One region of the Pseudomonas sp. GW821-FHT02H09 genome, then DNA from elsewhere that is predicted to be linked to it. Evidence: predicted binding sites of a transcription regulator. Region 1 holds the regulator's gene; each other region holds the start of a gene.
The links. The regulator sigma-54, encoded in region 1, starts transcription at its own class of promoters, with help from an activator protein. The targets are predictions, from matches to a motif close to ANTGGCATNNANNTTGCTNT.
Positions count from the first base shown of each region.

Region 2: AC07VR_RS12080 (pilin) is a predicted target of sigma-54. The motif match lies at 1,524-1,543, and genes of this name have one in related genera.
Region 3: flgB (flagellar basal body rod protein FlgB) is a predicted target of sigma-54. The motif match lies at 1,622-1,641, and genes of this name have one in related genera.
Region 4: AC07VR_RS05985 (circularly permuted type 2 ATP-grasp protein) is a predicted target of sigma-54. The motif match lies at 1,904-1,923, and genes of this name have one in related genera.

Region 1 covers NZ_JBWKVA010000001.1:154,744-158,040, reverse strand. Annotated here, with positions in the region: gene lptB (LPS export ABC transporter ATP-binding protein) at 1-624, shown strand, start outside; gene AC07VR_RS00670 (RNA polymerase factor sigma-54) at 895-2,388, shown strand; gene hpf (ribosome hibernation-promoting factor, HPF/YfiA family) at 2,465-2,773, shown strand; gene ptsN (PTS IIA-like nitrogen regulatory protein PtsN) at 2,786-3,250, shown strand; gene rapZ (RNase adapter RapZ) at 3,253-3,297, shown strand, end outside.
Region 2 covers NZ_JBWKVA010000007.1:258,519-261,815, reverse strand. Annotated here, with positions in the region: gene AC07VR_RS12090 (DUF748 domain-containing protein) at 1-110, shown strand, start outside; gene AC07VR_RS12085 (BON domain-containing protein) at 333-689, opposite strand; gene AC07VR_RS12080 (pilin) at 1,061-1,477, opposite strand; gene AC07VR_RS12075 (type II secretion system F family protein) at 1,755-2,972, shown strand; gene AC07VR_RS12070 (prepilin peptidase) at 2,975-3,297, shown strand, end outside.
Region 3 covers NZ_JBWKVA010000023.1:27,329-30,625, reverse strand. Annotated here, with positions in the region: gene flgD (flagellar hook assembly protein FlgD) at 1-709, opposite strand, end outside; gene flgC (flagellar basal body rod protein FlgC) at 725-1,168, opposite strand; gene flgB (flagellar basal body rod protein FlgB) at 1,172-1,579, opposite strand; gene cheR (protein-glutamate O-methyltransferase CheR) at 1,940-2,767, opposite strand; gene AC07VR_RS25840 (chemotaxis protein CheV) at 2,812-3,297, opposite strand, start outside.
Region 4 covers NZ_JBWKVA010000003.1:318,618-321,914, forward strand. Annotated here, with positions in the region: gene AC07VR_RS05980 (alpha-E domain-containing protein) at 1-450, opposite strand, end outside; gene AC07VR_RS05985 (circularly permuted type 2 ATP-grasp protein) at 463-1,872, opposite strand; gene AC07VR_RS05990 (ribonuclease E inhibitor RraB) at 2,186-2,527, opposite strand; gene AC07VR_RS05995 (hypothetical protein) at 2,719-2,979, opposite strand; gene AC07VR_RS06000 (START domain-containing protein) at 3,285-3,297, opposite strand, start outside.

The DNA.
Region 1 (3,297 bases):
CTCGGCCCTAACGGTGCCGGCAAGACCACCTGTTTCTACATGATCGTCGGGCTGGTCCAGGCCGATCAGGGTCGCGTACTGATCGACGACCTGGACGTCAGCCACCAGCCGATGCACGGCCGCGCACGGGCCGGCATCGGCTATCTGCCGCAAGAAGCATCGATCTTCCGCAAGCTGTCGGTTGCCGATAACATCATGGCCATTCTTGAGACCCGCAAGGAACTCGACAAGGCCGGACGTCGCCAGGAGCTGGAAAGCCTGCTGCAGGAATTCCACATCAACCATATCCGCGACAACCTCGGCATGAGCCTCTCCGGTGGCGAACGTCGTCGCGTGGAAATCGCCCGAGCCCTGGCCACCGCACCGAAGTTCATCCTGCTCGATGAACCGTTTGCCGGTGTGGATCCGATCTCGGTGGGAGACATCAAGCAGATCATTCATCACCTGAAGGCCAAGGGCATCGGCGTGCTGATCACAGATCACAACGTCCGTGAAACCCTGGATATCTGCGAGACTGCCTACATCGTTAACGACGGTCAACTGATCGCCGAAGGCGACTCCGCCACCATCCTGGCCAACGAGCTGGTCAAGGAAGTGTATCTGGGCCATGAGTTCCGCCTGTAAGCGCTGAGGTGTTGGGCAAGTCGTCAGAGCGCCGCTATCAATAAAACCCTATAAATTTTATTGTTACCGCGCTTTAGGCAAACACGCGCCCTCAGGTGTTCAGCCAATAGTCAGAGCGCCAGTAGCAATGAGATCCTGTAAATTTTTATTGTTACCGCGCTCTAGGCAAACACTTCAGTTTCAGGCATATAATTTGCTTATGTTTGGCGCTTCGGCGCCCTGTAGTGGATGGCGCATGTGCGCCGGCAAATAAGGTGTTAAGCCCCTGCCATGAAACCATCGCTAGTCTTGAGAATGGGCCAGCAGCTGACGATGACACCGCAGCTGCAACAGGCCATCCGCCTGCTCCAATTGTCGACCCTGGACCTGCAACAGGAAATTCAGGAGGCACTGGAGTCCAATCCGATGCTCGAACGCCAGGAAGAAGGCGACGACTTCGATAACGCCGACCCTCTGGCCGACAACGTCGAGCAGAAAGCCAATACCGATGTTCAGGAACCCTCTTACCAGGAAACCGCCCCGACGGTGGATAACCTCGAGGAAGGCGACTGGAACGAGCGCATCCCCAACGAATTACCTGTCGACACCGCTTGGGAAGATGTTTACCAGACCAGTGCCAGCAGCCTGCCGAGTAACGATGACGACGAGTGGGACTTCACCACCCGCACATCGGCCGGTGAGAGCCTGCAGAGTCATTTGCTCTGGCAACTGAACCTGGCACCGATGTCCGATACTGATCGCCTGATCGCCGTTACCCTGATCGATTGCATCAACAATCAGGGCTACCTGGACGAAACTCTTGAGGAAATCCTCGAAGCCTTCGACCCGGAACTGGACATCGAACTGGACGAGATTGAGGCCGTCCTGCACCGCATCCAGCAATTCGAACCCGCCGGTATCGGTGCGCGCAACCTCAGCGAATGCCTGTTGCTGCAGCTGCGTCAAATGCCAGCCAAAACACCTTGGCTGACCGAGGCTAAACGCCTGGTCACCGACTTCATCGACCTGCTTGGCAGCCGTGACTACAGCCAGCTGATGCGCCGTATGAAGCTCAAAGAGGACGAACTGCGGCAGATCATCGAGCTGGTGCAAAGCCTCAACCCGCGCCCAGGTTCTCAAATCGAATCCAGTGAAGCCGAGTACGTCGTCCCCGACGTCATCGTACGCAAGGACAACGAACGCTGGCTGGTGGAGTTGAATCAGGAATCCGTACCGCGCCTGCGGGTCAACCCGCAGTACGCCGGTTTCGTGCGCCGGGCCGACACCAGCGCCGACAACACCTTCATGCGCAACCAGTTGCAGGAAGCGCGCTGGTTCATCAAAAGCCTGCAAAGCCGCAACGAAACCCTGATGAAAGTCGCCACCCAGATCGTCGAGCATCAACGGGGCTTTCTCGAGTACGGCGATGAGGCGATGAAACCGCTGGTGCTGCATGACATCGCCGAAGCGGTCGGCATGCACGAATCGACAATTTCCCGGGTCACCACCCAGAAATTCATGCATACCCCGCGCGGCATCTACGAACTGAAATATTTTTTCTCCAGCCACGTAAGCACCTCTGAAGGCGGTGAATGCTCGTCTACAGCGATCCGCGCGATCATCAAAAAACTGGTTGCAGCGGAAAATCAGAAAAAGCCGTTGAGTGACAGCAAGATCGCTGGTTTACTGGAGGCACAAGGCATTCAGGTAGCCCGTCGCACCGTCGCCAAATACCGCGAATCCCTTGGGATCGCGCCTTCGAGCGAACGTAAGCGTTTGATGTAACGGGCCACGCCACAGCGTTCCAGTGGCAGGCATTTCTGCCTGCCGCTTTATGCACTGGCAACGAAGGAGAAGCTGTATGCAAGTCAACATCAGTGGACACCAACTGGAAGTGACCGAACCCCTGCGCATCTACATCGGCGAAAAACTCGAACGATTGGAAAGGCATTTCGACAAGATCACCAATGTGCAAGTCACGATGACCGTCGAAAAGCTGAAGCAGAAAATCGAAGCTACCTTGCATATCCCCGGCAATGAAGTGGTCGCCAACGCCGAGCATGACGACATGTACGCGGCAATCGACGCACTCACCGACAAGCTGGATCGCCAACTCAAAAAGCACAAGGAAAAGACCCAGAGCCTCCTCCAGGGCGCAACAGGTCGTTAACACTCCCAACCCATGATTCGACTTGAAAACATCCTGACCCCCGGCCGTTCTTTGGTGAACGTGCCGGGCGGCAGTAAAAAGCGCGCCCTCGAGCAAATTGCCAACCTGATCAGCCGCGAAGTGCCGGATCTGGGAATGCAAGATGTCTTCGAGAGTCTGATAGCCCGTGAAAAACTTGGTTCAACCGGTTTTGGCAACGGCATCGCCATTCCCCACTGCCGCCTCAAAGGCTGCGAATCGCCCATCAGTGCCTTGATGCACCTGGACGCCCCCATAGATTTCGACGCCATCGATGGTGCTCCGGTCGACCTGCTGTTTGTCCTGCTGGTCCCGCAAGCCGCTACCGATGCGCATCTGGAACTGCTTCGGCAAATTGCCAGCATGCTTGATCGCAAGGAAGTGCGCGAAAAACTTCGCAGCGCCGCAACTAATGAAGCCCTGTACCAGGTTGTCCTGGACGAGCAGAACGGTCATTAATCATGCGTTTGATCATTGTCAGCGGCCGATCCGGCTCCGGTAAAAGC
Region 2 (3,297 bases), on a different contig from region 1:
TGGACAAAGGGCAGTTGGCTGACGATCGGGTTTACTTCATCGACGCTAATCTTGGGCAAGCTCAAAGTGATGGTCGGGTAATCACGCCGCTGCATCTGGACAGCGAGTAAACATGCAAACACGCTTCTTGCTCAGCCTGGCATTGGCCTCTGCCGCCAGCCAGGCTCAGGCCGATACGCTGCGCTTCAAATAAAACAAGCTCCGACACTCAGTGCCGGAGTCTGTAATGACCACGTCTGCATGGCTTTTGGCATGAACCTTGGAGGAATGACAGACGTACTGCTGGAGCGCCTGTCGTCCCCTTCTCCCAGCCCAGGCGAGAAGCTTGAACCCTACTCGGCTTTCAGACCGTCAGCCGATACGGCTTTTACGCCTTTGATTTTCCTGGTGATATCCACTGCCATTTTTTTCTGTGCGTCGGTTACAAGAACAGTCGAGGACAAAGAAACCACGCCTTTGTTGGTTTCAACTTTGATGTCAGTGCCAGGAATACCTTTCTCGGTTACCAGATCGCTTTTCACTTTAGTCGTGATCCAGGTGTCAGAAGTGACTTCCTTGACCTTCGCCATTTCACCAGCAGCCACAAGCATTGGCGACTGGGTGGTTTGAGTGGTCTGGGCAAAAGCAGCATTGGCCATGGTCAGGGTCAGAGCGGTTGCCGTAGCGGCAGCGATAGCGAACCTCTTCATACGAGTAACTCCTGTTTTTCCAGAAAGCCTGCGCCGTGCTTTGGCGACAGGGTCTAGCAGAGATATAGCAGGCGTTGTGCCAACTCCAGGATAAAAATAAATACTTGAAAATCAATGTATTGAGATATAAGCAAAGTTCCTGAATCGTGCAGATTGCATGACCTGTATGTAATCTGCATGCAAGTTGCGAGTATCACAAAAGTTCCTGACACCCTGAGTTTCTGGCCATTTACGGTTTGATCTAACCTGCTATGAATAGACTGAAACGACTCCGCTGATCACCCTCGGTTCATCTTCGATTTTCCCCATAAGAAGTGCCCTGACTTCACTAGCCGGGGCACTTCTTACTGGTTTACCGGCTTGCGAGAACGCTACGTACCGCTGGCAGCACAACCTTTTGGAGAGTACTCAGGCTCCACAGTGGTAGAGCAGGTCCAGCCCTCGTCGTGTGTGCGGGTGAGAGTGATGGTTTTGCTCAGCACAGGGCCCGGAGCATTCAGAATCGTGCAAGCAATTGTGCCTGCACCCGTCGAGGCGGTACCTGATGCGGTCATTGTGCAGTTAGACGTAGTAGCGGTGCCGCCCACCAAGGCTAATGTCGGATCGGTGCCCTGATTGATGATGTCTTCAAATGAAACTTTCAGCGCGGATATCTCTGCCAGACCGGCCGTACTCTTGGCCCGCGCCTGATATTTCGTATAAAGCGGCAACGCAAAGGTGGCCAAAATGCCGATGATCGCGACCACGATCAACAGCTCGATCAAGGTAAACCCTTTTTGACTATTCATAGACAAGCTCCAGGCATTAAGTGAAGTCTGATGACCTATACAGGTCAACGCACAGTGCATGCCAAACACGTTGGGCCTTTGTCTGCGGGTGCGCGAGGCTGCTGGCGCATCGCCCTTATCCCCAGAAACTGCACAAAATGACACTTTTTGTCACTCGCCTGCCGCTGGCTTGCTGATCTGACCGACTACGCTATAAATCAAATCCATCGACTTGCGGGTCAACACCCTGCCAACACGGTGGGGCGAGCCGGGATCGATAAAGTGGTGAGACTGAACGATGGCAGTCAAAGCAGTAAAAGTCAGTGTTTACGCGTGGGAAGGTACCGATAGAAAAGGCACCAAAATGACCGGCGAACTGAGCGGCCATAATCCGCTGCTGATCAAGGCGCAGTTACGCAAGCAAGGCATTAGCCCGGGTAAAGTACGAAAAAAAAACGGCTCGATCTTTAACGCCGGCAAACGCATCAAACCCGTGGATATCGCTCTGTTCACCCGTCAGATGGCGACCATGATGAAAGCCGGAGTACCGTTGCTGCAGTCCTTCGACATCATCGGTGAAGGTTTCGATAACCCCAACATGCGCAAATTGGTGAGCGAGGTGAAACAGGAAGTCGCGGCCGGCAACAGTTTTGCCGCGGCGCTGCGCAAAAAACCGCAGTATTTCGATGACCTGTACTGCAACCTGGTGGACGCCGGTGAGCAGGCCGGAGCTCTGGAAACCTTGTTGGAGCGGGTGGCAACCTACAAGGAAAAGAGTGAAACCCTCAAAGCCAGGATCAAGAAAGCCATGACCTACCCCTTGGCCGTGATCTTCGTCGCGAGCATTGTGACTGGCATTCTGCTGGTCAAGGTGGTCCCGCAATTCCAGACGGTATTTTCAGGTTTAGGTGCGCAACTCCCGGCCTTCACCCTGATGGTCATCGCCCTCTCGGAGTTCATGCAGCAGTGGTGGCTACTGGTGCTGGTCGGGATTGTCGCTGTGGTATTTGGTTTCCGGCATACGCGCAAACGTTCACAACGCTTGCGTGACTGGCTGGACGTCAGCCTGCTGAAACTGCCGCTGGTGGGCACGCTGATGTACAAATCAGCCGTGGCTCGTTATGCCCGCACACTCTCCACCACCTTTGCTGCCGGCGTACCACTGGTGCAAGCTCTGGATTCGGTGGCTGGCGTCACAGGCAATATCGTGTTCACGAACGCGGTCAATCGCATCAGGCAGGATGTCTCGAACGGCATACAGCTGAATTTCTCCATGCGCACTTGCGGCGTCTTCCCGAACATGGCGATCCAGATGACCGCCATTGGCGAAGAATCGGGTGCACTGGACGACATGCTGGAAAAGGTCGCAACTTACTATGAGGGTGAAGTCGACAATATGGTCGATAACCTGACCAGTCTGATGGAGCCGTTCATCATGGTGACTCTTGGCGTTATCGTCGGCGGTCTGGTGGTAGCCATGTACCTGCCCATCTTCCAACTCGGCTCAGCGATCTGAATATGCCCTTGAACGATTTTTTGGCCAACTATCCGCTGGCCTTTGTTGTATCAGTGCTGGTCCTGGGACTGATTATCGGCAGCTTCCTCAACGTGCTGGTCTGGCGCCTGCCAAAAATGCTCGAACGCGAATGGAGGGAGCAAGCCCATGATGTGTTGGGCTTACCGCCAGAGGCGCCAGGCCCGACCTACAACCTGCTGCTGCCCCACTCTCAATGCCCGCACTGCGCTCAGCCGATTCGGGTCTGGGAAAATATCCCCGTCCTCAGCTATCTGCTATTGAGAGGCCGCTGTGCGAAGTGCAAGGCCCCTATCAGCAAACGCTA
Region 3 (3,297 bases), on a different contig from region 1:
CTTTCGACAGGGCAACAGCGCCCAGACCGGCGAGGTTGAGCATCATCTCGCCACCTGTTTGACTCAAGGTCACGCTGTTGACCGTTGCCGGTAGATAAGTGACCAAATCCGTCGACTTGCTATCGATCGTGGCATTCGCCTTGAAGGTATAAGTGCCCGGATCGACCTTGACACCGGCATCGTTGGTGCCATCCCAGACAAAACTGGCGTTACCGGCGCTTTGGCTACCCAGGTCGATGGTTTTCACCGCATTGCCGTTTTTATCCGTGATGCTCACGGTAGCGTCGGCAACCGACGAGGGGATCACTGCACTGCCCGTCAGGCTCTTGGTTGTATCGACCACGGCCGTACCGGTTTGAGCAACCACCGAGCGACCCACCAGGGAAGAAGCCTGCAACGCCTGCGACGACTGGAAGGTACTCGCGATAGAGTTGACCGAAGTGTTCAGCGTGGTGATGCCTTCCAGGCTGCTGAACTGAGCCAGCTGAGCGACAAACGCACTGTTGTCCTGCGGCGACAGCGGGTTCTGGTTCTTCAACTGGGTGACCAGCAGCTGCAAGAAAGCATCCTTGCCCAAGGCATTCTTGCCCGTAGTGCCACTGGTTGCCGCCGCAAGACCCGAGGTGCTGGTGGTACTGGTCTTGACCGAAGAGTTAGCAAGGATCTGGCTGAGATCCAGGCCGCTCGTGGTATCGGTAACACTCGTCATCTGAGTCGCCCCTTATCACTGACCGAGGGTCAGGACTTTCTGCATCATGGTTTTGGCGGTGTTCATCATTTCCGCATTGGTCTGGAACGAGCGACTGGCGGAAATCATGTCGGCCATTTCCTCAACCACATTGACATTGGGGTAGTAGACATAGCCCTTGGCATCGGCTGACGGATGGTTCGGTTCGTAGCGCGCCTCCAGGTTGCTCTGGTCTTCAACCACACCCAGCACCTGTACGCCCTGGCCGGCGGCATCCTGGCTCTGGAACAGCGAACTGCTGCCGCCGCTCTGACCACCCTGAAACATGGTGGCGAACACCGGGTGACGGGCCCGGTAGGTCTGGTCGATGCTCGAAGACACGGTCTCGGCGTTGGCGATGTTACTGGCGACGGTGTTCAAACGAGTGGTTTGAGCACTCATGCCGCTACCGGCAATATTGAAAACACTGGCAAGAGACATGGATTACTCTCCGCGCAGGGCTGACACCAGCCCTTTGAATTTGCTGTTGAGCAGCGTGAAGCTGGCCTGGAAGTTGACCGCATTTTCCGCGTAGTTCGACTGTTCCAGCTGGGCGTCCACGGTGTTTTGGTCAATCGAGGGTTGCATTGGCGTGCGATACAGCAACGTCTCGTCGCCATTTCCCAGACCTTCGGCTTCGATATGACGGCTATTGGTCATGTTCAACGCGAAAGTGCCGCTCTTGGTCTTTTCATTCTGCGCAGCAAGCACGGCAGAGAAATCCAGATCCCGAGCTTTGTAATTAGGGGTGTCAGCGTTGGCGATGTTGTTGGCCAGAACTTCAGCACGCTGAGCGCGGAAGCCCAGGGCTTGTTCATGGATACCGAGCGCTTTATCGAAGCTGATGCTCATGCCGGGAAACCTTCGGGTGACCAGATTTTTCGTGCGATGAACATAGCAAGCGTCGTGCCAATTCACGAAAGGCCGTAAACCGGGGCTTTGCGGGCATCGGCAAGGTGGCAATGCCAGAAAAGCGGCAACTGATTTCCGCCGCCTGCCGCTTTTCTGCCGCTCGAGATGTCGGGATGCATGAGATCCGTGATCGTTCCCACGCTCTGCGTGGGAATGCCGCCATGGACGCTCTGCGTCCGCTTCGAGATGTGACGCAGAGCGTCACGGGATGCATTCCCACGCAGGAGCGTGGGAACGATCATTTCGGAGGACAAAAAACGGGAGTCCCTGAGGACTCCCGTTTTTTATGACGCTGGCAAATCACTTCGCCTGGTAGATGATTCCAGGACTGCACTGGACCATCTGGTAGTGATCCGGCAAGCCATTCAGCGCTTCGGATGCGCCGAGGAACAGATAGCCACCTGGCTTCAACGTACTGTGAATCCGCAGCAGGATGTCCTTCTTCACTTCAGCGGAGAAGTAGATCAGCACGTTGCGGCAGAACACGATGTCGAACTTGCCAAGACTTGCATAGCTATCGAGCAGGTTGAACGAACGAAACTCCACCCGACTCCTGATCGGTGCCTTGATCGCCCAACGCCCCGGCCCTTTCGGATCGAAGTACCGTTGCAGCCGCTCCGCGGAGAGACCGCGGCCAATGGCCAGACTGTCGTATTCGCCGGTCTTGCAGTTGTTCAGCATGGTGCCGGACAAATCGGTGGCAACGATCTGCACACCCATTTTCAGCTGACCCATGTTGGTCCGCTCGAACTCATCGATCGACATGGACAATGAGTACGGTTCCTGCCCCGACGAGCACGCCGCCGACCAAATGCGCAGGCGCTGGCCAGGACTGGCCTTGATCGACTCGGGCAATACTTTGTTCTTCAATACTTCAAACGGATAGGTGTCACGAAACCACAGGGTTTCGTTGGTAGTCATGGCATCCACCACCATCTCGCGCAACCCGCTGCGCGGCTGGGTCTGAATGCGCTGAACCAGCTCACCCAACGATTTGATGCCCTGCTGCTCCATGAGTTTATTGAGACGGCTCGACACCAGATACTGCTTGTTTTCACCGAGCAAAATGCCACAGGCTTTTTCCAGGAAGACCCGGAACTGTTCGAAATCCAAATTACCCGTAGACAATGATGCCGCCTCTTAAATCGTGTTGACCGCCAAGGGCAAACGCCCTAGCTGTTATCTGCTGCTTTGATCCGGTCGATTACCCGGGACGCCAGGTCATCAGGACGGAATTTGGCAAGGAAGTCATCGGCACCGACCTTCTTCACCATCGCCTGATTGAATACACCTGACAACGAAGTATGCAGGATGATATGTAGCTTTTGCATGCGTGGATCGCTGCGGATCTCGGCCGTGAGCGTGTAGCCGTCCATTTCGGGCATCTCGATGTCGGAAATCATCATCAAGAACTCTTCTTCCGGCTTCTTGCCCTCCTCGACCAGCTTGCGCAGGTAATCCAGCGCCTGTCGGCCGTCGTTCAATGCCACTACATCGACCCCGACGGTCTGCAGACAACGCGTGACCTGCTTGCGCGCTACCGACGAATCGTCGACCGTCAGCACCCGCAGGGAAACCGCCTTGCGCTGCGTTTCAACGTCCACCACACCCGCCGAAATGGATTCCGACGCCGGCGCCACTTCAGCCAGGACCTTCTC
Region 4 (3,297 bases), on a different contig from region 1:
GGAAGCACCGCGAAACAGATGGGAACGCTCCTTGATCCACTCGCAAAAACGGCTCATGCCGTAGCGGCTAAGGCCTTGTTCGGCGATACCGCGAATCTCAAGCCAAGTGGCATTGATGTTTTCCCACATGTCGGCGGTGATTCGCCCACGCACCGCATGAGCACTGGCCCGTGCGGCACCCAGGCAGCTGTAGATGCTCGCAGGGTTGGCCGCGTCCAGCGCGAAAAAGTGCAGCAGCCGTTCAGCATGCAACGCACCGTGACGCTCCAGATAGTCATCCAGCGTACCGGTGATCATCAGCGGCATCGCCAGCTCATGCAAACCGTCACCACGGCCGTCCTGCGGCATCAACGACAGCGAATAACTGACATCGAGCATCCGTGCAAGGTTTTCCGCCCGCTCCAGGTAACGCGACATCCAATACAAATCCGAGGCAGTTCTACTTAACATGGCAGGCTTCCTTCAATCCTCGACCACCCAGGTGTCCTTGGTACCGCCACCCTGGGACGAATTCACCACCAGGGATCCTTCGCGCAGTGCGACGCGGGTCAGGCCGCCGGGCACTACCCGGGTTTCCCGGCCAGACAGGACAAACGGGCGCAGGTCGATATGGCGCGGGGCGATGCCGTTTTCGACAAACGTCGGGCAGGTCGACAGGCACAGGGTCGGTTGGGCGATGTAGGCGTGAGGCTTGGCTTTGATCCGCGCGCGGAACGACTCGATTTCCGCCGCCGTCGCCGCGGGCCCCACCAGCATTCCATAACCGCCGGAACCTTGAGTTTCCTTGACTACCAGTTCGGGAAGGTTCGCCAGCACGTGGGACAGCTCCTCGGGTTTGCGGCATTGCCAGGTGGGCACGTTCTTGAGGATCGGCTCCTCGTCCAGATAGAAACGGATCATGTCGGTGACAAACGGATAGACCGACTTGTCGTCTGCCACACCGGTGCCGATGGCATTCGCCAGCACTACATTGCCAGAGCGATAAGAGGACAACAGACCGGGCACGCCGAGCATCGAGTCGGGATTGAACGCCAAGGGGTCGAGGAATGCGTCATCGAGACGACGATAGATCACATCAACGGCCTTCGGCCCGTCGGTAGTGCGCATGAACACACGGTCATCACGCACGAACAGATCAGCCCCCTCGACCAGTTCGACGCCCATCTCCCGAGCCAGAAACGCGTGTTCGAAGAACGCGCTGTTAAAGCGTCCGGGAGTCAATACCACTACGCTGGGGTTCTCCAGCGGGCTGGAGCTTTTCAGGGTGTCGAGCAACAGGTTGGGGTAATGATCGATCGGCGCAATGCGCTGGGCAGCGAACAACTCGGGGAACAACCGCATCATCATCTTGCGGTCTTCGAGCATGTAGCTGACACCGCTGGGCGTGCGCAGGTTGTCTTCGAGCACGTAATAGGTGCCGTCGCCGTCACGCACCAGGTCGACGCCAGAAATATGCGAATAGATATCGCGGTGCAGATACAGCCCTTGCATGGCCAACTGATACTGCTCGTTGGCCAGCACTTGCTCGGCCGGGATGATGCCGGCCTTGATGATGCGCTGCTCGTGATAGAGGTCGGCGAGGAACATGTTCAACGCCTTGACCCGCTGGATGCAGCCACGTTCGACGATCCGCCATTCACTGGCGGGAATACTTCGGGGAATAGTGTCAAAGGGAATCAGGCGCTCCGTCCCCTGCTCATCACCATAGAGTGTGAAAGTAATACCGGCGCGATGAAATAGCAGATCGGCCTCGCGTCGCCGTTGTGCCAAAAGCTCGTCAGGCGTTTCGGCTAACCAACGGGCGAACTCCCGATAATGCGGACGGACCTGGCCGCCGGCATCATACATCTCATCAAAATAGGTGCGGATCATGCCGTACTCCTTGTCACCCGGACACCAAGGCTTCGCAAGGCCCGTGCCAGCGGCATAAACGCTTTAATATCAATCAGTTGGATAATAGCCCGGCAGGTGTCGCACCATTCCCGTGCAGCAAACGCCCCAACTCGATCGCCCCCGCTTCATTGCGAAGCAATGCCTATAGCTATCACCAGCATAGTCAGACTTGATTTCGCTGCACGCGTGAACCTCTGGATAATCCGCGATCTTTTGATCTTCCAACAGCCACAAACGAAATCGGCCGACCCTGAGGTCAGCCGATGCTGAGTGTTGATGCTGTTCATAGGTGTTATGCGAGTAACCCTCGTACCTCCTGCTTCACGCCCCAACCTTCGATAATCCCGCCCAGAGGCTCGACCACCGCCTCGAAATCCTGCTCGAAGTCACCGATGCCGCCGTAGGTGGCATACATCACCTTGCTTAGCTCCAGATGCCAGGCCCCGTCATCACGCACGCTGATCTGAGCATTCAATGACTCACCGCGAAAATGTCCTGCCGCCCTGCGCGCCCGCTCCTCATCCGGGAAAATGGCGTAGAACTCGATGGGATGGAATCGTGAAAAATCAAAACCGCCCTCTTTCATGCGGCGCAGCACGCTGCTGCTGATGTCTTCTTGATAGGCTGTGCTCATGAAACGTCCTCCTCAAACTGATGGATAGACTTTCCGTACTCCCTGCGCTCGCAACCACAATGGTGAAAGCGATACGACAATAAGATTGCCGCCGGGAAACAAGCATGTAGCTGACAAGAGACCAGACCTTAGCGATTCATTCGCTGATCTCGATTGCAGAGTAGCGCGAAGCCAGCCCCTGTGCCAGAGCCTCAAGAAGCCGGGGTGATATCGAGGATTTGAATGCTGTACTGATCTTTCAGGCTTTTGACCGTGGGGTCATCGATACGGCCTTCCAGATCATTGAGATCGAGCTCGGCCGGGACTGGCAGCAACTTTGCAAGTATCAAGTGCGCAGCCTGCTCCATGGTGGGTTCTTGCTCGCAGTCAAACTGCTCGACGGTTTGAACACCATGATCATCAACGAAAGTGACTTCCCACTTTTGCATTGGTGCCTCCTCGATAAAACCCATGGATGGGCTTACATCATCTCGACCTTGAGCAGTGAGCATCGTTCCACCCACAGCACTCAGGGACTTTGCATAAAGAAGGCCGCCAACAGGCGTAATGCCGGTCAGTTAAGGCAGTTGTAGGAGCGAGCTTGCTCCGGGCGGCGTTCCGACGATGGACTTAAGTGCGCCGCGTTTAGCCAGTAAACACGCGTTATCGTTAACGACCATCGCGAGCAAGCTCGCTCCTACAGTGGACCACATTCGCTTAACTGAACTGCATTACGCCAACAGGCGACCTTCTTTCAAAGAGCAACCGGTTCAAGACCTTATGGTTTTTCA